One region of the Arthrobacter sp. RT-1 genome, then DNA from elsewhere that is predicted to be linked to it. Evidence: riboswitches for the same ligand, from Rfam matches in the RefSeq annotation. Region 1 holds a riboswitch; each other region holds the start of a gene.
What was found. Region 1 has a riboswitch for S-adenosylmethionine ahead of DXK94_RS14600 (bifunctional o-acetylhomoserine/o-acetylserine sulfhydrylase). Riboswitches for the same ligand answer to the same signal wherever they lie in the genome.
Positions count from the first base shown of each region.

Region 1 (6,989 bases):
GGGGAGCGCATCGCGTGGATTGGCGCTGCTGCCGATGCCCCTGCTGCGGACGAGGCCATTGATGCCGGCGGCCGGGCGGTCCTCCCGGGGTGGGTGGACTCCCATACCCATTTGCTGTTCGCCGGCGACCGGACGGCCGAGTTCGAGGCACGCATGGCGGGGGAGCAGTACGCCGCAGGCGGCATCGCCGTCACCATGAACGCCACCCGCGCCACCTCGGACTTCGACCTCACGCGCCTGGCGCTCGGCCGGGTGGCGGAAGCCGTCTCACAAGGAACCACCTACCTGGAGACGAAAACCGGTTACGGCCTGGACACTGACCATGAGGCCCGCAGTGCCCGCATCGCGTCCACCGTTGCAGACCAGGTGACGTATCTGGGCGCCCATCTGGTTCCGGCGGGCCAGGATCCGGAGGCGTACACCGACCTGGTGTGCGGTCCCATGCTGGCTGCGGTCCGTCCCTACGTTCAGTGGGCTGATGTTTTCTGCGAGGAAGGCGCCTTCACAGCTGAGCAGTCACGCCGGGTCCTGCTGGCCTGCCGCGACGCCGGCCTCGGACTCCGCGTGCACGGCAACCAGCTCGGCGAGGGCCCCGGCGTGCAGCTGGCCGTGGAACTCGGCGCAGCCAGCGTGGACCATGTGAATTACCTGGCCGGCGGGGATGTCGAAGCGCTCGCCGGAACCTGGTCGGGCTGGGACGCAGCCGCCGGCGAGGGTTCGCGGGGGACCGTGGCCACGTGCCTGCCGGCGTGCGACCTTTCCACCCGGCAGCCGTTGGCACCCGCCCGCGCGCTCCTGGACGCCGGCGTGCAGGTGGCGCTCGCCTCCAACTGCAATCCCGGCACCTCCTACACCAGCTCGATGGCGTTCTGCGTCGCTACTGCCGTGCTCCAGATGCGCCTCAGTGTGCACGAGGCAGTCCGGGCCGCCACCTACGGCGGCGCCCTGGCGTTGCACAAGGACACCGGAAACGACGCCGACGGCGAACGCGCCGTCGGTTCCATCGCCGTCGGGCACCGGGCGGACCTTCACATGCTTAACGCGCCTTCGGCCACGCACCTCGCTTACCGGCCGGGCATGCCGTTGACGTACGCTGTGTGGCGGGCCGGAGACCGGGCACGGTAAATCCCTGCCACCTTTGTGACGTAAGGTGATCGTTTCGCTTCTGTTATGATCAGAAAGCGTCATCGAAGCGATGGCCGGAGTACCGAGAGGCCCTGCATGACCCGCACTGACCGGCTGACCGCCATCCTTGACCTGCTGGCCAAATCGGGCCAGGTGGAAGTCGATGAAATCGTCAGCAACCTGGGCGTATCACCGGCCACCGCACGGCGGGACCTGGACAGCCTGGCCAAGCGCCGGCTCCTCACCAGGACCCGGGGCGGAGCCACCACCGGTGCCCTGGCGTACGACCTTCCCGGCCGCTACAACCGGGACGACCACGCCGAAGCCAAGGAACAGATTGCACAGGCGGCGTCCGCGCTGATCAGGCCGGGCGCCGTGATCGGTCTCTGCGGCGGCACCACCAGCACCGCGCTGGCACAGATCCTCGCCACCCGCGAAGACCTCAACGCCCCCTCCAACCAGCCCACGCTGACGGTGGTCACGAACGCCATTAACATCGCCGGGCAGCTGGCGGTGCGGCCCAATATCAAGGTCATGGTGACCGGCGGCATCCTCAACCCCCGGTCCTACGAGCTGGTGGGCCCCTACACGGACATCATCATGCAGAAGGTAGTGCTGGACATCGCCTTCATCGGGGTCAACGGCATCGACCCGGAAGTGGGGCCAACGAACACCGGCGAGGGGGAGGCATCCGTCAACGCGCTGCTCGCGAGCCGGGCACGGGTTTCCTATGTCCTGGCTGATTCTTCCAAGGTGGGCGTCCGGGCCTTTGCCACCATGGACGGGTACAACTTCACCCGGCTGATTACGGATGCCGGGATCTCGCCGCGGGACAAGGCGGCCTTCGAGGCCAATGGCACCGAAGTTATCGTCGCGCCCAGCTGAACTCCCGGCTCAATACGGCAGGCCTGAATATCCCCGGCCTGAATATCCCGCCTGAATATCCCCGGCCTGAATATCCCCAGCCTCAATACCTCCGGCCTGGATACGGCAGGCCTGCACACCGCCCTCCGAATACCGCCGGCGCCACGCGTGGATTGCTCGGTCAGGCTTGACCCAGCAACTGCAGGCAAGATGGGTACATGTTGGTTCCCTCCCGCCGCCGCCTGAAGTTCGAAGTCTGGATTGTACTGGGCCTCTCCCTTGGCCAGTCCGCCGTGTACTCCGTGGTGCAGCTCCTGGACAAGATGACCCGTGCGCCGCTGGCCGAGGGCACCTCAACGCTGAACCGCTCCCAGAGTACACGCGAGTATTTTGACCTGACCTACCAGTTGCTGGACATCATTTTCGCGCTGGTTCCTGTGCTGCTGGTGATCTATTTCCTCACTGACCAGCGGCAGGCGGCGTCCGGAGATGTTGGCAATCAGGGCTCAGCCTTCCGGAAGCTGGGCTTCAATTTTGCGCGGCCGGGAATGGACATGATGCAGGGGGTGGGGTTGGCGGCCCTGATCGGCATCCCGTCGCTCGGCCTCTACGCCGCGGGCCGGGCGCTGGGGATAACCACCGCGATCATTCCCAGTGCGCTGGACGCCTACTGGTGGACGGTGCCGGTTCTGATCCTGTCCGCCATCCGGCATGCCGTGGTGGAGGAAGTCATCGTGGTGGGCTACCTGCTGAACCGCTTCGGCAAGTTTGGCTGGAGCGTGCCGCTGTCCATTGCCGCCAGCGCGCTCCTGCGTGGAAGCTACCACCTGTACCAGGGCTTCGGGCCGTTCATCGGCAATGTGGTCATGGGTATTGTCTTCGCGTGGCTCTACACCCGGACCAAGCGCGTCATGCCCCTGGTCATTGCACATGCGTTGCTGGACATCGTCGCTTTTGTCGGCTTCAGCCTTTTTGGAAGGTCCGTGGGCCTGGGCTAGGCGGGCACGACGACGGGCGGGGCACAAGCGGGCCGTTGCTCAGTTTCCGGTCCCGTGCAGGACACGCAACAGGCCTTCCTCACCCGGGGACAGCCCGATGTAGCAAAGGTCCGGGTAGCCGTAGGGACCACCCTTGGTCAATGACCGCGGCCGGTGCACGTTTCGCTTCCGCCGTGAAAGTTGTCTCCGTTTCCGCTTCCGATGCAGCTCGCGCCTGAGTTGATCCGGCCATTGTGGTGGTTCCCAGTCCTGGTGTTCGCTTTTGTATCTTCGGCCTGCTGGTGAAATCCAGCCGGGTGGTTCGTTTTTGGTGGCCGGGGTGGGTGTCCAACCACTGGTGTGCTTCAGGCGGTGGTGCTTCGGGCAGGGCTGGCCCAGGTTGCTGATCCCGGTGGTCCCGCCGTGATGCCACGCCAACAAATGGTCAGCTTCGTTGTCCAGGGAGTTGTTGGAACAGCCCGGGAACGGGCACTTCCCGTCCCTCATACGCAGCCACCGCCGGATAGCCTTCGTAACCCGGTAGCTGGTGCGCCCGATTTCCAGCGGCGCCCCGTCCCGCGGATCCACCAGCACCCGATAAAACGAGCCAGCACCGTCCGCCACCAACTTCCGCGCCATCGACGCCGGGATCGGGCCGTAGCCGTCGAGCATCGCCGGTTCATCCGTCAGACCCATAAGCGAGAACACGGGCACCGTAACCAGGACCTCCGCGTGCGGAATACGGACCTCCGCAACAGTACCGCCGGAATCCTGCACGGTCTGCCCGTGCTGCCCGTTCTGTCCGTTGCTGAGGACGGCGTCGGCGAAGATGTCGGCGCAGATCTGAGGCAGGGTCCGGGACTCGTCCGGGCCCTGCAGTCCCCGGGCCAGGGCGGTGGTGCGGTTCCACATCGCCGACGCGGTATCGGCAGGGAGGTAGGCGTGGAACCAGGCCATCCCGTCCTGGTCCGGACGGTGTTCGACCCGCCGCTCCGCGACACTTTTGGCGTGGCGTTTTTCAAGGGATTCGGGGTGGTGGCGTTCGCGCCAGATCCGGGCCTTGTGCCGGAACCGGTGCGGCACCAACTCACCCGGCCCCGCACACCCGGTGGCCAGGTTCGGTGCGTCCGGGCCCAGGAAATGCTCCTCCAGCGCGGCGGCCCCGGCCCGATCCAGGGTGGCGGTTTCCTCCACCATGGCCTTCGCGTGCGCCCACGACAAGCTACCGTCCTGCAACCCCGCCAAGGTCAACGGCAAAACATTGGCCAGCACCTGCGACTGCTCCAGCAGCACACCGGCAGCCCGCGCACCAATAGTCAACACACCCGCGACCTCCGCGACCATCGACGCTTCCTGCGCCATCGCCCCGGACGGCACCATGGCCCGTGACGCCACAGCCTTGGCAGCTTCTGCATACCCTGCCGCAAGATGCACCTTCAACGCCGCGGTCCGTGCTTCAAGCCGGGCGACCCCGGCGAGCCCGTCCAGGCTCCGATCAGCCTGCTCCCGCAACGGATCAAAACCCTCACCGGTCCCACGCAGCACAGCACCCAGCTCAGCAAGGGACGCCTCAAGGACCTCCAACGCTTCCAATGCCGCCCTGCTTGCCATAGGAAAACTATGACAGGGGGGTCTGACAAAGCACCGAGGGATTTCAGCATGCCGGGTCCAGCACGCATTCCACCCTTGCTGTCTGCGACCGTCTGGAACCCGGCAAACCAAGAACCCGGCAAACCAAGAACCCGGCAAACCAAGAACCCGGCAAACCAAGGAACCGGCAAACCAAGACCGGGCACGCCAGGAAATGGATTCGGCCGCCATCGGCAGGTGACTTCGTTGTCACATGCTGATGGCGGCCGAAGATGGTCGGACAGGGAACCCAAGGGGGGTGCCCCTGCGTGATCCGGCAGCACCGGACCACGCAGCAGGAGGTCAGATTGTGACGGCTCCGCTGGCGGTTTCGAACGTAACTGACAGAATGCCCGGCGTCCCGTGTGGCGCCACCCACTCCACGGCCACGTCTTCCAGCGGCTTCTCCACCGGTTCGCCCAGCCACTCGGTGACCCGGGCAGCCGAACCGGCAATGGTGAGGCAGCTCATCTTGACGTTGCTGTCGTAGGCGTTGGACGGGTGCAGGGAGGGGTCGCCCTCCCACTTGAGCATGTACGGAACCTGGGGGTCGGCAATGAGCCCCAGGATGCCGATCTGCTTCCACACCAGTTCACGGCCGTCCGGGAATTTCCGGTTGCCGTTCACGGCGGAGCGTCCGAGGCGTTCTTCGAAGGGGGCGAGGTCGTCCACTTCGACGCACCAGCCCATCCATCCGCCGCCGGCCGCCGAGCGGGCACGTACTGCCTGCCCGAAGGGTGCCTTGTCCGATGCGGGGTGGTCCAGGACCTCCACCACCTCGAGGTATTTGTGTCCCGCGAGCGGGATGATCATATTCCGGGTTCCGAACCGGGGGTGTACCCCGCCTTTCACTGCCTCAACGCCGAGGGCAGAGGAAATACGTTCGGTAGTGGCCGCGAGGCCATCGTGTTCACAGGCGTAAGAGACGTGATCCATGCGCATGCCAACATCTTGGCACTTTGTGATCGGGCTCTCAGCTAAGGGTTGCCTTACTGGGATTTTCCGAGGTCAACCCCTTCACGGGCCACCTTCAGGCGGCGAAACCTGCAGGACTATGTTCGTCACAATGCTGTCCGGCCAGCCGGCAATGTTCCTACACTGAGCTCAGGTCATGAGCGCCAGCGCCAAGCCCCGGCTCGCTGGCCGGCAACCCTCCATCCGCGGTGGGGTGCCCCGGGTGAGGACCTGGCTGTCCGGCAACGGCCGGATGGCAAGCGCGGCCCGTGGTGCTCCCAGCCCGCCCCGGGCCCATGTCAAAGGAGCCTTGAATGTCCAACGGATGGTCCTTCGAAACCCGCCAGATCCACGCCGGACAGGAACCGGACAGCGCCACCGGCGCCCGTGCGCTGCCCATTTACCAGACTACGTCCTTTGTGTTCCCCAGCGCGGAAAGCGCCGCGAACCGGTTTGCGCTGGCGGAACTGGCGCCCATCTACACGCGCATCGGCAACCCGACCCAGGACGCGGTGGAGCAACGGATTGCCAGCCTCGAAGGCGGCCTGGCAGCCCTGCTGCTCAGCTCCGGACAGGCAGCCGAGACCTTCGCTGTCCTGAACATTGCCGAGGCCGGCGACCATATTGTCGCGAGCCCCAGCCTTTACGGCGGAACCTACAACCTCTTCGCCCACACCCTGAAGAAGTTCGGCATCAGCGTCACGTTCGTGGCGGATCCGGACAACCTGGCCCAGTGGCGCGCCGCCGTGCAGCCGAACACCAAGCTCTTCTTTGCCGAGGTGGTGTCCAATCCGCGGCAGGATGTCCTGGACATCGAAGGCGTCTCCCAGGCCGCCCACGAGGCAGGTGTGCCGTTGATCGTGGACAACACGCTGTCCACGCCGTACCTGATCCGTCCGCTCGAGTGGGGCGCGGATATCGTGGTCCACTCAGCCACGAAGTACCTCGGCGGCCACGGCTCAGCCATCGCCGGCGTCATCGTGGACTCGGGCAAGTTCGACTTCAGCAAGGACCCGGAGCGGTTCCCCGGCTTCAACACCCCGGACCCCACCTACAACGGGCTGGTCTATGGGCGTGACCTCGGGGAGGGCGGCGCCCTGGGCGCCAACCTGTCCTACATCCTTAAGGCACGCGTCCAGCTCCTGCGGGACCTGGGCTCTGCTGTTTCGCCGTTCAACGCCTTCCTGATCGCCCAGGGTCTGGAGACGCTGAGTCTCCGCGTGGAACGCCACGTGGCCAACGCCGCGGAGGTTGCCCGCTGGCTGGAAGCGCGTGACGACGTCGAATCCGTCGCCTACGCGGGCCTTCCCTCGAGCCCCTGGTACGAGCGCGGCCGAAAGTACGGACCGAAGGGGACCGGTGCCATTGTGTCCTTCAACCTGGCCGGGGGTGCCGAGGCCGGCAAACGGTTCGTGGACGCCCTGGAGCTGCACTCGCACG
Region 1 covers NZ_QRGQ01000017.1:40,080-47,068, forward strand. Annotated here, with positions in the region: gene hutI (imidazolonepropionase) at 1-1,125, shown strand, start outside; gene DXK94_RS14580 (DeoR/GlpR family DNA-binding transcription regulator) at 1,222-2,010, shown strand; gene DXK94_RS14585 (CPBP family intramembrane glutamic endopeptidase) at 2,208-2,987, shown strand; gene DXK94_RS14590 (HNH endonuclease signature motif containing protein) at 3,027-4,577, opposite strand; gene DXK94_RS14595 (VOC family protein) at 4,899-5,537, opposite strand; SAM riboswitch class IV at 5,703-5,818, shown strand; gene DXK94_RS14600 (bifunctional o-acetylhomoserine/o-acetylserine sulfhydrylase) at 5,864-6,989, shown strand, end outside.

Region 2 (6,989 bases), on a different contig from region 1:
TTGACCGCGGCTACGACAGCGACGCCGCCGAACGTGCCCCCTGGCTTCTCCTCGGTGCCAAAACCCTCTCCTACGCCGTGAACATGGCGGCCCTGCGCCACGCCCATAAGCAGGGCGCCGACGACGTCATTTTCTTCTCCTCCGATGGTCGGGTCCTGGAAGGCCCCACGTCCACCGTGCTGCTGGCCCATGTGGAAAAGTCCGACGGCGGGGCTTCCGTTAAGCGCCTCATCACGCCCCAGTTGGACAGCGGCATCCTGGCCGGGACATCCCAGGGTGCCCTGTTCAACGCCGCCAAGGCCGCGGGCTGGGAACTGGGTTACGGCCCGCTGGAACCCCAGGACCTCCTCGACGCTGACGCCGTCTGGCTCATCTCGAGTATCCGCATGCTTGCCCCAGTGAACCGGATAGACGGCAAGGAGATCGGCACGCCTTCGCTCCAGAAGGAGCTGACCGCGGAGCTGAACGAATTGTTCGCCGGTATTCAATAACGATTTCCAGGGCCGTAGGGTGTGGTCATGACTACTCACGAGCAGCCCACCGGGAATCTGACCTTTGATGAGTGCTGGGACTTGCTGGACAGTGACACCCTTGGCCGCCTGGCCGTTGTGGTGGACGGCCACCCCGAGATCTTCCCGGTCAACTACGTAGTCCACCGCCGGAGCATCGTCTTCCGCACCTCCGGAGTCACCAAGCTCTGGAACGCAAAGGAGGAGCGGCCCGCTGCCCTCGAAATCGACGGTTACGACCCCCACGCCGAAGAGGCCTGGAGCGTGGTGGCGCGCGGCGGCACAGGGATCATTGAGGACCAGGCTGACAAGAACGCCGTGGACAGCCTGGGGCTGGAGCCATGGCAGCCGGGCGAGAAGGTCCACTACATCCGGCTTTCAGCACGCGCACTCACCGGCCGGCGTTTCAAGGTCAACCGGCCGGATGTCTGGAACACGCGGGTTCAGGACCGGAGACGGGCCTCGTTCGAGTAGGTGCGCAGGTGGTTCACAGGCCGGGCACCTAAGCCGGGGAATGCGCAGGCTGCAGCGAGAGCTGGGATTCCAGCCCGGACAGCAGGATAGTGAGCCCCTGGTCAAGTTCGGCCGAGCCGTCGTACTCCGCGAGTGCCGGCGCCAGCGCGCGGAGCAGAGGGAATTCCTTGGCAGGCAACCGATGGAGTCCCAGCCGCAGCAGTACCTCGTTCTCCTCCGGGTCCACCACGAATTCCTGCAGCTCGTTCAGGATGTGCCCATACAGAAAGCCGTAGTACGCGCGGTAGACGTGCAACGCGTCCGGCGGCGAAAATCCTGCCCCCACCAGCAACGCGAGGATCTGTTCGAGCGGACGCAGGGTGCCGAGCGGCCGGAGGCCCAGCGGCGTGGACAGCGGCCGGGTCACCAGCAGCGGCACCACGTTCGGGTGCTGCAGCGCCAGCAGCCGAAGATTGTGGGCAATCTGCCGGAGCTGGGCTTTCCAGTCCGGGTCTTCTTCGTGGACAGGGAGTTCGTTGAGTACCAGTTCGGAGACCCCGTCCAGCAGTGCGGCCCGGTTCTCGGCGTAGCGGTAAAGGCTCATGGGGTCCCGGCCAAGTTCCTGGCCGAGGCGGCGCATGGTCAGCGCGTCCAGGCCTTCGGCGTCCACGAGTTCCAGGGCCGTGGCCAACACCAGTTCCCGGCTCAGCCTGGCCTTGCGGTCGGCGGCCGGAGCGCTTTTCGGGGAAGCCATTGGTTCCATCCTGGGAGGGGCGGTGCAGGGTCCAGCGGTAATTCCAGACGCTTGCCGTATTTGTAGTCTACGAGTAAAGTCTACATTGTAGATGCAGTGTTTACGCCGCATCCGGACCTCATTTCTTTCGGGGCCCACCTCACACTCCATTGCCCCGTGCACGGCAGTTGAGGCTTGCTGCTGTAGCCGAACGGCGGCGCCACGCACTTAGCGAAGGGACGCCGTCATGGCTAATTCGCAGTTCGACCTTTTCCTCCATGAAGCCACCTACATCGACCAATCCTCCGACTCAACGCTGGACCAGGACCGCCTTTACGGCCTCTACACCAGCTGGTGCTTCATCAACCAGCAGGCCCCCGGTCCGGAGTCAAAATTCTGGGCGGCCATGAAAAACAGGATCACGCCGGGGCACAACGGCCTGCGCATGAAGGGGCCCGCCGCTGCGGACTACATCATGACCAGCTACCCCGGACTCGTCTAAGAGCCCACACAAAAGGGCGTGAACCGCCGGCACCTGGCCGGCGATTCACGCCCTTTCAGTTTGTTAGGGCCCACCTACGTGGGAATGATCCGGAAGAGGAACCTGGTCCGGACCATGACCCACAGGAGTCCCAGTACCGCGGCGTAAGCGGCAGTGTTAAGCAGCACGTTCTCCTGCTGCAGGGCCGGGATATTGGCAACGACGGCGATCAGCACCACGTGCATGATGAACACGTAGAGGGTGGCGCGGCCCAGCGGAATCAGGAACCAGCCGAGCGCGCGCCGCACGGGTTTCCAGTACGCCGTGAGGAAGGCGTAGGCCGCCACCACCAGGACCAGGACGTTGAGCAGCCGTCCCGGCGCAAGGTACGTCCGGGAGAACAGCAGATCATAGAGCGACCGGTACAGGGTGTCCGGGATGATGGCGAGCCGGACGTCAAAGCCGTTGGCCAGGTAGGGGTTGCCCCAGGAGAGGAACGCAAACAGCAGTGCGACGGCGGTGCACGCGGCCACCACCCAGAGCCTCGCCGAGAGCCAGGCGACGATGCTGCGCCGGTGGTACCCCGCCACCAGTCCGATCACGAACAGCACTTGCCATACGAGCAGCGGGAACGAGTCCTCGAACTGTGACGGCAGGAGCCGGAAACGGGTCAGCGAGCCTACGGCGTAAACCGCCAGGGCGGCGGCCAGCACCCAAACGGCTTTGCCGCGGTTGAGCGCCGCGAGGATCAGCGGGCTGACCAGAAGCAGCACCACGTAAAGTCCCATCACGTTGAACTGCCACGGGCCAAATTGCAGCAGCAGGATGGCAGGGAGCACCTGTGGCGGCACCGGGAACTGGAACAGGGACTCCATGCCCGCGTAGAGGTAATAGGTGCGCCCGGCGCCGTCGTGCCCCGCGCCGCCGGTTCCCTGGTCCACGAAGGTGGTCAGGGCGTCGGTCCGGAAGATCGGCAGCAGCGAGGCCAGGAAGACGCCGATGAGGACTATCAGCGCGGTCAGGTAGAGCTTGCCCGCCCTCCGCGAGGTGAGGTCCACCACCGTTCCGAAGTCGTCCTTGGCCCAGGGCCCGTACACCATGCCCACCACCAGGCCGGAGAACAGGACGAACAACTCGGCGCCTGAGACGAACCCCACCGCTTCCTGCGTGAGCAACTGGAACAGCGAGGTCATGCCCAGGTGGTTGACGACCACAAAAACAATGGCCAGGCCGCGCAGCATATCCACCCGGGAATCCCTGCTGGACGGGTCTGAGTATCCCCACGCCGTTGCGGCATTGACCCGGCGGGGAATCTGCCACAGGGCGACCAGGAGGATGAGGAGCGCCGCCCCCACTGTCCACGCAGCCGCCCCGGTGAGGGTGTTGGCCCGCACGAACGCACTGCCGGAGCTGACCTCGGTGACGGGGCCGGTGACAATGGGGGACGCTTCCAGCCTGCCCAGGGCGGCCTTGGCGATGCCCGGGTTTCCGGTGAGCAGCCAGTCGATGCTTGCCACTCCGGTATCCCGGGTACTGGTCCGCTCATCCCACACCACCGCCCCTGTCATGCGGAACCCGGCATCAGTGGCCGTCCCCACCACCTGGTCCCACCAGCTCGTTTTGATGTCCGCTTCCGGGGCTCCACCGGAAGCCGGGCTGTAAAACGCGGCGGTCTGCAGGAGGAACGGCTTGTCGCGCCCCTCCGAATAGGTGGCGTAGAAGTTTTCCCCGCCGGAGGCCGTCAGCATCTCCTGCAGCTCCCCCGCGCGGGGGACGGTATTGACCGCCGCACCGCCGGCTGTGTCGTCGTGATAGGCCGTCAGGCCCACCCAATCCACGGCATCGTCCCCGGGATAGTAGGGGGCGTAGGCTGAGTCTCCGCCGTCCCACTGGCCGTCACCGTTGGTGTCAAGCAGCGCGAACCCTTCACTTCCCTGCGCAGGCGCGTTCCGGTTCCGGCCGAACGGATAGTCCGTGCCCAGGTACGGTTCCCAGACCATCACCGTGCCGCCGTCAGCCTCCCGGAACGCCGCCGTCACGGCCTGGAACGCTGCGCGGTAGGCAGCGGGCTGCTGTCCCCATTCAACCCAGCTTGCGTTCATGTCCGGGGCAAACCGGATCAGCAGCTGGCCCTTGAAGGTGGAAGCAAGCTCCCGCACCTCGCCGGCGAAGGCTTTCGCGGCCGCGCCGTCAATCTGATCCAGCGGCACCGTCGGTTTCACCGTGAGCATCGCGTGGGCGCCCTGCAGCGAGGACTGCTCCAGGAAGCCCTCAATGTCGTCCTGCTCGGATGGACGGTAGGGAAAGGTGATGTCATGGCCAAAAACGGCCGGTGACGCACCCAAGCGGCCCGCAAAATCGGCGGCGGTATCCTCGCCCCATTCAAGGACTGCGCCCAGCAGCGGCTTCCCCTCTTCCGGAAAGCTCCGTGCGGCCTGCGCGGGCCCGGCGGGGAGCACTACGGCGATGAGGGCCATCAGCACCACGGCGAGGAGTGCCAGCGTTTTCCGGTGGAGGGGCACGGTGGATGACCCGGCGCGGACTCGAGGCACGGCTGTACGCATGCTGATGGGACCCCCTGCTGATGACCTGGTGACGGGGCGATGCCCCACGTGAACTCTATCCGGACGCAGGCCTGGCGGACGGTAAGGAACGCCCGCCCACCTGCGGCGATGCCGCCGTCGGACGTTCCCTTGCTGAGGTGCGCATCGTCGCCCACCACGGCCCGGACCGTTCAGTTACGGAACATGACGACGGCGGCGGTGCGGCTCCGCGTGCCAGATGTTACGTTTTTGGGGAGTAATGAGTACCGGCGCCAAGCCCTGACTGGCCGGTCGGCAACCCTCCCTTTCGCGGCGGGGTGCCTCAGGTGAATACTCGGCATATCGACCGATTCGAGCTGCAAGCGTGAGAGAAGGAGATCCGTCGTGTCTGACGCACCTGCCCCTGAAGAGAGACTGTCGTACCGGCTTGTCACCGGCCCGGATGACAGGTCTTTCTGTGAACGGATTTCCACCGCCCTGGCCGAGGGCTATGTCCTGCACGGCAGCCCGGCAGCAACGTTCAATGGCAGCAGCGTCATCGTTGCCCAGGCCCTGGTCCTGCCGGCGGCCATCGCTTCGGCTGATGCCGCCGTCGCCACTGCTGTTGACAACCTGGAGTCAGGCACCGAGGACCTCGAGTTCGACGGCGAGGGCCACGCATGAGCTACGCAGGAGACCTGACGCCTGAGGAGGCCTGGGCCAAGCTGGAGCAGGGCGCCATCCTGGTGGATGTGCGCACCGAGGGCGAATGGGCCCACATCGGCATTCCGGACACCAAGGCCACTGACAATGATCCCCTGTTCATCCAGTGGACGTTCCCGGGCGGCATTCCCAACCCCGATTTCATCAAAGACCTGAGCCAGCAGGCGCCGGAGGACAACGGGACCGAGCTGCTGTTCATCTGCCGCTCCGGCCAGCGCTCCATCTCCGCGGCCATCGCCGCCACCCAGGCCGGTTTCACCTCGTACAACGTCCTGGAGGGCTTCGAGGGTGAGCCGGACCGCTACGGCGAACGCACCGTCAACGGCTGGAAGAACCGCGGCCTGCCAACCAACCTGGGAAAGAACTAAGTGACCTTCAATAACGACGCCGCCGGCTGGAGCCCTGACACCCAGGCCGTCCGCGGTGGGCTGGACCGCACCAACTTCCAGGAAACCAGCGAGGCCGTGTTCCTGAACTCGGGCTTCGTGTACGAATCCGCTGCCGCCGCCGAGCGGGCATTCACGGGTGAGGACGAGCGCTTCGTCTACTCCCGGTACGGCAACCCCTCGGTGGCCACATTCCAGGAGCGGCTCCGCCTGCTCGAGGGCACCGAGGCGTGCTTTGCGACGGCGTCGGGCATGTCCGCCGTCTTTACCGCCCTCGGCGCGTTGCTGGCTGCCGGCGACCGCGTTGTTGCCGCCCGTTCGCTGTTCGGGTCCTGCTTCGTGATTTTGAACGAAATCCTGCCCCGCTGGGGCGTGGAGACGGTCTTCGTGGACGGGCCGGACCTGGAGCAGTGGCGTGAGGCCCTGTCCCAGCCCACCACCGCCGTCTTCTTCGAATCGCCGTCCAACCCGATGCAGGAGATCGTGGACATCGCCGCGGTCAGCGAACTCGCGCACGCCGCGGGTGCCACCGTCGTCGTCGACAATGTCTTTGCCACTCCCCTGCTGCAGCGCTGTGGCCAGCTCGGTGCGGACGTTATCGTCTACTCCGGCACCAAACACATTGACGGCCAGGGCAGGGTTCTGGGCGGCGCCATCCTGGGCACCAAGGAATTCATTGACGGGCCCGTCAAGCAGCTGATGCGCCACACCGGGCCGTCGCTGTCCGCGTTCAACGCGTGGGTCCTCACCAAGGGCCTGGAGACCATGTCCCTGCGCGTCAACCACTCTTCCGCAACCGCCCTGCGCCTCGCCGAGTGGTTGGAGCAGCAGCCCGCCGTGAGCTGGGTGAAGTACCCGCTCCTGAAGTCCCACCCGCAGTATGAGCTTGCGGCCAAGCAGATGCGCGCCGGCGGTACGGTGCTCACTTTGGAGCTTGCTCCGTCCGGCGGCCGCTCGGGCAAGGAAGCCGCCTTTGCGCTGCTGGACGGGCTGCGCATCATCGACATCTCCAACAACCTTGGCGATTCCAAGTCCCTGATAACGCACCCTGCCACCACCACGCACCGCGCCATGGGGCCGGAAGGCCGTGCCGCCATCGGCCTGAGCGACGGCGTGGTGCGGCTGTCCGTGGGGCTTGAGGACGCCGATGACCTGATCCGGGACCTGGAACAGGCCCTCAAA
Region 2 covers NZ_QRGQ01000002.1:80,419-87,407, reverse strand. Annotated here, with positions in the region: gene DXK94_RS01785 (aminodeoxychorismate lyase) at 1-491, shown strand, start outside; gene DXK94_RS01780 (pyridoxamine 5'-phosphate oxidase family protein) at 519-983, shown strand; gene DXK94_RS01775 (TetR/AcrR family transcriptional regulator C-terminal domain-containing protein) at 1,012-1,716, opposite strand; gene DXK94_RS01770 (hypothetical protein) at 1,943-2,197, shown strand; gene opgC (OpgC domain-containing protein) at 2,272-4,740, opposite strand; SAM riboswitch class IV at 4,975-5,090, shown strand; gene DXK94_RS01760 (DUF1737 domain-containing protein) at 5,104-5,382, shown strand; gene DXK94_RS01755 (rhodanese-like domain-containing protein) at 5,379-5,789, shown strand; gene DXK94_RS01750 (O-succinylhomoserine sulfhydrylase) at 5,790-6,989, shown strand, end outside.
Region 2: linked by a shared signal. The riboswitch ahead of DXK94_RS01760 (DUF1737 domain-containing protein) and the one ahead of DXK94_RS14600 (bifunctional o-acetylhomoserine/o-acetylserine sulfhydrylase) in region 1 are both predicted to bind S-adenosylmethionine.

Region 3 (6,989 bases), on a different contig from region 1:
AGTGCTGGATCTCCTGCGGGGATTGGCGGTGCTGCCGCCGGCGGATATGGGCGCACGAAGGCGCCACATATGAGCGGCGGTTGAGATGGGGTGGACCGATTCCGGGTCGGCCTGTTCCAGTTTAGCAAGCCCGGAGAAACGAAACGCCGGTCCCCTGCATCCAATACTGTGGAGCAGGGAACCGGCGGTCCTGGCTGGCGGAGAAGGGGCGGCTGTTACCAGAGCCGCTTGGTTGCCCGGCGGGCGCCTTCTCCCAGTGCTTCAAGCTTGGCGACGGCGATCTGGGGGTGGACGCGCCCGCCCAGGCCGCAGTCCGTGGAGGCAATGACGTTCTGGCGGCCCACTACCTCGGCGAAACGGACAATGCGGTCTGCCACGAGGTCCGGGTGCTCCACCACGTTGGTGGCGTGCGAGACGATGCCGGGGATGATGACCTTGCCCTCGGGGAGCTTGGTGTCCTCCCACACCCGCCACTCGTGTTCGTGGCGAACGTTGGCGGCCTCAAAGGAGTACCCGCCGGCGTTGATCTGCAGCATTGTGTCCACGAGGTCCGCGAACGGGAGGTCGGTGGTGTGGGGGCCGTGCCAGGAGCCCCAGCAGAGGTGGAAGCGCACCTGCTCCTCGGGAAGGCCGCGGAGGGCGTAGTTCAGCGCTTCCACCCGGATCTGCGTGAACTTGAGGTAGTCCTCAACGGTGGGTTCCGGACTGATCTGGTCCCAGTTCTCAGCAATGGAGGGATCATCGATCTGCAAAATGAGGCCGGCGTCCACGATGGCCTTGTACTCCTCGCGGAGTACGTCCGCGCAGGCGTAGATATACTCCTCCTCCGTGGCGTAGTACTCGTTGGTGATCCGTGATGCGCTGCCGGGGGAGAGCGCTGCCACGAATCCTTCTTTTAATCCGGTTGCGGCAAGGCCTGCCTTGAGGTTGGCAGCGTCCGAGGCCACCGCGTCCTGGCCCGTGTACACCAGCGGTCCCGTGACCTTCGGGAACGGCTTGGCGCCGCCAGTGAAGATGCCGCTGGTGGGATCGTTGTAGGCCTCGGCAAAAAGGACGCGGTCGCGGCGGTGGATGAATCCCGTCAGCTGGACGTTGCCGGGGGCGGATTCCTTCGGCTCAACGGCCCATGTGGCGTCATTGTCCAGTTCCAGGCCGCCCATCCGGGCAAATGAGTAGGACCACCATGCGCCGTAGTCCACAGCGGCGGACATCGCGTGGCCGTACTCGCCGTCGTTCGGGATATCGATGCCCAGGCTTTGCTGACGCTGGACCAGGTCCACAACGGAAGCGGTGAGGAGTTCGTTGTATCCCTCCACGTCGGCCGGGTTTTCCTCGCGCGCCGCGTTGGCGGCGATGAGCTCGGGCGTGCGCGGCAACGAACCTGCGTGGGTAACGCGGATGTGGTCGGTGTTCAGGGACATGCTGGATTTTCCTTTCCATCGGTCCTGGCAGTAGCACCTTCTGCAGGCAGGACGTGTCCTGCCCTGACGGGTTGCTGCGGCGTCATTGAGCCAGGTCTCTTGGCCGCTCCGGATGGTTCACTGTCACTTAAATCCACCATCGCGGGCGGGGGCAAATTCGCTTCGCCATATGTCGCGCCGCGTTAACAGCTTTCGATTCGTAATAACTGGGTGCGGACACCAGTCATGTCCATTGACAGGTTCTGTCCAGCTTGGTTGGCTGATGTCACAGCCGGCAATGGGGGACATAGCGGGCTGGACGCACCTAATGCACTCGAAAGAGGTAACGCACCGTGAGAAAAACCGTGGCAACTTTCAGGACCCTGGCCGCCGGAGCCCTTGCTCTTGCCGTTGTGGCAGGACCGGCACCGCTCGCCCATTCAGTGGGTGAAGGTCCGAACTACGACGGTAACGGCCAAATCACCACCTCGAAGCTGGCCAGCTATGACCAGATGGTTTCCTTCCTGAAGGACCAGGATGCCCGCCAGTCCGCCATGGAGCTTGAGGTCATCGGGCAGACCGTCAAGGGACGCGACATCCACCTGGTCAAGTACATTTCGGACCCGGCGAAACCCACCATCCTGTACCTCACGCAGCAGCACGGCAATGAGCAGCTCACCACCGAAGGCGCCCTGGAATTCGTCAAGCACCTCGGGACGGGCAAGTCGGAGGACATCCTGGACGGCGTGAACATCCTGATCGTTCCCATGCTGAACGCCGACGGCGCCATGGGGGACGTGAACTTCCCGCTGGATGACTACCTGGCCAAGGGTGACCGCAACATGACCCGCTACAACGCCGAGGAAGTGGACCTCAACCGCGACCACGTGGACAAGATCCAGCCGGAAACGCAGGCGCTGCACAACAATGTGATGCGCCAGCACAAGATCGACTACATGATCGACCTGCACCACCAGGGCACACGCAGCGAACGCGACGGAAAGCTGGTCTCGGGGTCCATCCTTTACCCAACCACACCCAACGCCGATCCTGCCGTGGTGGAAAAGTCCAAGCAGCTGGGCGCCGTGGTGTTCAACAACGTCGACTCCACCGGCTGGGGCCACCTGGGCAAGTATGTGGGCGGCAGCGCCGAAACCATCAGCCGCAATGGGATTGCCGTTGAGTACGGCATCGCAACCTTGCTCTTCGAAATGCGTGGCATGTCCGACCACTACGCGGACGGCGTCGCCCTGGGCCTGCGCAGCAACGGTTACCTGATCCAGCAGACCGTGACCACGCTGACTGCAACCGCGGCAGCAATTGCGGACGGCTCCATCGCCGACGCCGACACCTCCTTCTGGGACAGCCTTGCCACCCAGACGTCCCGGCCGGGCGAGGAAGCCGACGGCGAGTAGCCATAACGCCCACCCGCCGCGGTCCTTGCCTGCAGGAGTCCTTTACCCTGCAAGAAGGACCGCGGCGGCCCAACGAGTGGACAAAGTCGCTCATCGGCTAAACTTGGGTGGTAAGAGCCCCGGAACTCTTGCATCGCTGCCCCGTCCCGCGGACCAGCGACGGCCGGTCCATTCGGGGCATTCTCATGAACGGCGCCGCACCGGGCAAGCCACCTCCATGGCCGGACCCGGGCAGCCCGAACGAATGGGGGAGGATCCCATGCCAGCAATTGTGATCGTAGGAGCCCAGTGGGGCGACGAAGGAAAAGGCAAGGCCACTGACCTTCTGGGCGGCCGCGTGGACTACGTCGTCAAGCCCAACGGCGGCAACAACGCCGGGCACACCGTCGTCGTAGGCGGTGAAAAGTACGAACTCAAGCTGCTGCCGGCAGGCATTCTCAGCCCCAACGCGGTTCCCATTATCGGCAACGGCTGCGTGGTGAACCTCGAAGCACTCTTCCAGGAAATCGAAGGGCTGCAGGCTCGCGGCGCAGACACCTCCAAGCTCCGGGTTTCCGCCAACGCCCACCTCGTGGCCCCGTACCACCAGGTCCTGGACAAGGTGACCGAGCGGTTCCTGGGAAGCCGCGCCATCGGAACCACCGGACGCGGCATCGGCCCGGCCTACATGGATAAAGTGGCCCGGCTGGGCATCCGCGTGCAGGACGTCTTTGACGAGTCCATCCTCCGGCAGAAGGTGGAGGGCTCCCTGCGCCAGAAGAACGAACTGCTGGTGAAGGTCTACAACCGCCGCAGCGTCCTGGTGGAGGAAATCGTGGAGTACTTCCTCTCCTTCGCCGAGCGGCTCCGTCCGCTGGTCATCGACAGCACCCTGGTCCTGAACACGGCGCTCGATGAGGGCAAGGTGGTCCTGATGGAAGGCGGCCAGGCAACATTCCTGGACGTGGACCACGGAACCTACCCGTTCGTCACCTCCTCCAACCCCACTGCCGGCGGCGCCTCGGTGGGTTCCGGCATCGGCCCAACCCGCATTTCCCGCTCCATCGGCATCATCAAGGCGTACACCACACGCGTGGGCGCCGGTCCGTTCCCCACCGAGCTTTTCGACGAGATGGGCATGTACCTGCAGAAGACCGGCGGGGAATTCGGCGTCAACACCGGGCGCCCGCGCCGCTGCGGCTGGTACGACGCCGTCCTGGCCCGCCATGCATCCAGGGTCAACGGCTTCACGGACTACTTCGTCACCAAGCTGGACGTCCTCACCGGCATCGAGCAGATCCCCGTGTGCGTGGCCTACGACGTGGACGGCGTGCGCCATGACGAGATGCCCATGACGCAGACCGAGTTCCACCACGCCAAGCCCATCTTCGAATACTTCGAAGGCTGGACCGAGGACATCACGGGTGCCCGCACCCTTGCTGACCTGCCCGAGAACGCCCGCAACTACGTGCTGGCCCTGGAAAAGCTGTCCGGCACGCGGTTCTCCGCCATCGGCGTGGGCCCGGACCGTGACCAGACCATCGTGGTGAACGACCTTATCAACGACTGACGTGTGGGCCCACGCCCGCAGGGTTCCCTGGCCGAGCTTGCGAGGCTAGGGAGTGGGTGGGGACGACGACGGCGGGTCACCCGAGTGGGTGGCCCGCCGTTTGTCTTCCCAAAAGTATGGCAATTTACATAGGGTTAACCCGGCTGGTCTTGTGAGGCTGCGTCATTGGACGACAGACTTATCAACACCACGTGATGCAATCACCAATTCGTTCGACCAAACCCGCGGGAACATGCGCAGCACCGCGCACAGACCAGCTGGCGACAAGGATGTCGCCGGGCAGGATCCCGCAGACCGGAAGGATTTCTTATGGCCGGAAAGTTCGAAGCTTTTGTCGACTCAGATTCGTTTTTCAGGTTCCGGCTTCTGGCCCCCGATGGCACGGTGATGGCGGTGTCCGGGCCTTTTGAGGACAAGTCCGCACTCGCCGCCGGGATCGCCGCCGTCCGTGAATGCGCAGGTACCGGTCTGGTCACCGATCTCTGCCCTGCCGGGGCAGTAACCAGGAGCTCCGCCGCGGCTCCCGCTGTTGCTCCAATGAGGCCCCAGGCTGACTGCGATGACCAGCGCGTCCCCGCCAGGGTGCACGCTTTTACGATCGCCAAGGAACCGCGCCGGCAGGGGAGTGCACCGCGCTGGATCCCGGCCGCGGCCCGCTGAACCTCCTCCAAAAAGTTTTGGAAAGTTTTTTCAGGAACGCGTAACCCTTTCGCCGTCGTCAGCGATTACCCCTATGTAGCGCCGGTCTGGAACTTGTCCCCCATCACGTTCCAGACCGGCTCTTTCATTGATCCGGTGGCAGGGGCAGCTGCCTCATGCCGGAACCGGTGACGCCCGTGGCGGTCCCGGCGCAGTGGTTACCGAGGGGTAAAGTAATGCGGGGAAAAGCCGTTCCACCCCTGTGGAAGGCCTTCCCGGGCAAACAAACCCCTCTTTGACTGGAAGCACTACGTCCGTGACCGATGCACTGACCGACGAGGCTTTGCGGGATGAATCCCGCCAGGCTGACGTGTTCAGCCTCGTCTACCGGACGTATGCATCACAGGTTCTGGGCTATCTCACAGCCCGGGGAGTCGAGGATCCGGAGGCGGCAATGCAGGAGGTGTTCCTCTCCGTCCTGCCCCGGCTTGCCACTATGCACGGTGGTGCCGCAGGACTTCGCACATTTATTTTCTCTGTAGCCCACGCCCGCATGGTCGATGACCACCGCCGGCAGAACCGCACCCCCGCAAAACTGCCGTTCGAGCCCGAACTGGACCGGCGGGAAGACTCATCGGCCGAAGACGTGGCGCTGGAGCGCATCTCCCCGCAGGAGGTCCTCCGGCTGCTGGACGGACTTCCCGGTGACCAGCGGGAAGTGCTGTCGCTTCGCCTGGTGGCCGGGCTCACCGTTGAGCAGGCGGCCGAGGCCATGGGCAAAACGGCGGGGGCCGTGAAGCAGCTTCAGCGGCGCGCGCTCCTCAAGCTGCGGGAGCTGTCCGGCGTGAAGGAGTACCTCACACCATGACGCGCTCCCCGGACAGCCTGCACCACCTGGTGGATGACATGCTCAGTGACGCTGGCCAGGCCGGCGATTCCGATCTCCGTAGCATCCTCCTTTCACTCGGATCTTTGGCGTCCCTTCCCGTGCCCGCTCCCTCCGGCCCGCTTGCCCGGTTGATGGCGGGTTCCGCGACGGAAGCCGTGGAACCTGCGGCAGCGGGCTTAAACGTGCTGAAGGATGTCCAGGATGCTGCCGGCGATGAGCTGGCGCTGCGGCGGCGGTTGCGCCGGCACCGGCCAACTGTCCTGGGCCTTGCCCTGCTTGCCGGCATGGGCACCGGGATAGGAGGAGTCGCTGCCAGTTCACCCGCTCCCGACGGAGGCAGCCACTCTGTTCAGCAGCTGCTGGAAAACTGGTCACCGTCCTGGACCATCCAAGGACAGGCCGCCGCCGGACTGGTGCAGCCGGATGACCCGGATGGCGTGGACGGTCCCGGCGCAGGGCAGCCTGCCGCGGAACCGGTGTCAGCAGGACCCGGTCCTGCTGACAGCCATCATCTGCAGCAGGACCCCGCACCCGGGCCGCAGCAGGCAGCGGAACCCCGCCCGTCGGCCGTGGCCTCCGGTGAGGCAGGAAAAGCTCCACGTGCCCTTGCCGGCGGGCAGGAACCCGGACGGCGCAACCCTGCCGCCGGGACTGCCACCCCAGGAGAAGGCGGGCAGCGGCAGCCGGGCGGCGGCGGCCCTGCATCCGGCCTGGAGAAAGAACCTGCTGATGAGGCCGTCCTGCCGCCCGTGAGCATTGTTGTGGAGCCGCTGGAGGACGTTGTCCTGCAGGCTGAAGATGCCATCGGGGCAGTGGCTGAGCCTTTGCCGGGGAACAGGTGGCTGCGGAAGTTCAGCCGGTAGCCCAGACTGGGCGCCGGGGCATGGCCGGGACGCAAAGTCCGCCCGGTAGGCTAAGCGCATGGGCCATACCAACGATCCTGCTGTCATTGAACGCCTTATGCGCACCAAAGGCCGGTGGGCCATCGTGGGCCTCACCACCAACGAATGGCGCGCCGCCTATGACACGTCGCTGTTCATCAGGGACCGGCTGGGCATGGAGATCATCCCCGTCAACCTGCCCGGTGATCCGGTGCA
Region 3 covers NZ_QRGQ01000040.1:222,242-229,230, forward strand. Annotated here, with positions in the region: gene DXK94_RS19220 (cobalamin-independent methionine synthase II family protein) at 216-1,421, opposite strand; SAM riboswitch class I at 1,434-1,540, opposite strand; gene DXK94_RS19225 (M14 family zinc carboxypeptidase) at 1,766-2,815, shown strand; gene DXK94_RS19230 (adenylosuccinate synthase) at 3,075-4,364, shown strand; gene DXK94_RS19235 (YegP family protein) at 4,674-5,024, shown strand; gene DXK94_RS19240 (RNA polymerase sigma factor) at 5,320-5,871, shown strand; gene DXK94_RS19245 (hypothetical protein) at 5,868-6,755, shown strand; gene DXK94_RS19250 (CoA-binding protein) at 6,814-6,989, shown strand, end outside.
Region 3: linked by a shared signal. The riboswitch ahead of DXK94_RS19220 (cobalamin-independent methionine synthase II family protein) and the one ahead of DXK94_RS14600 (bifunctional o-acetylhomoserine/o-acetylserine sulfhydrylase) in region 1 are both predicted to bind S-adenosylmethionine.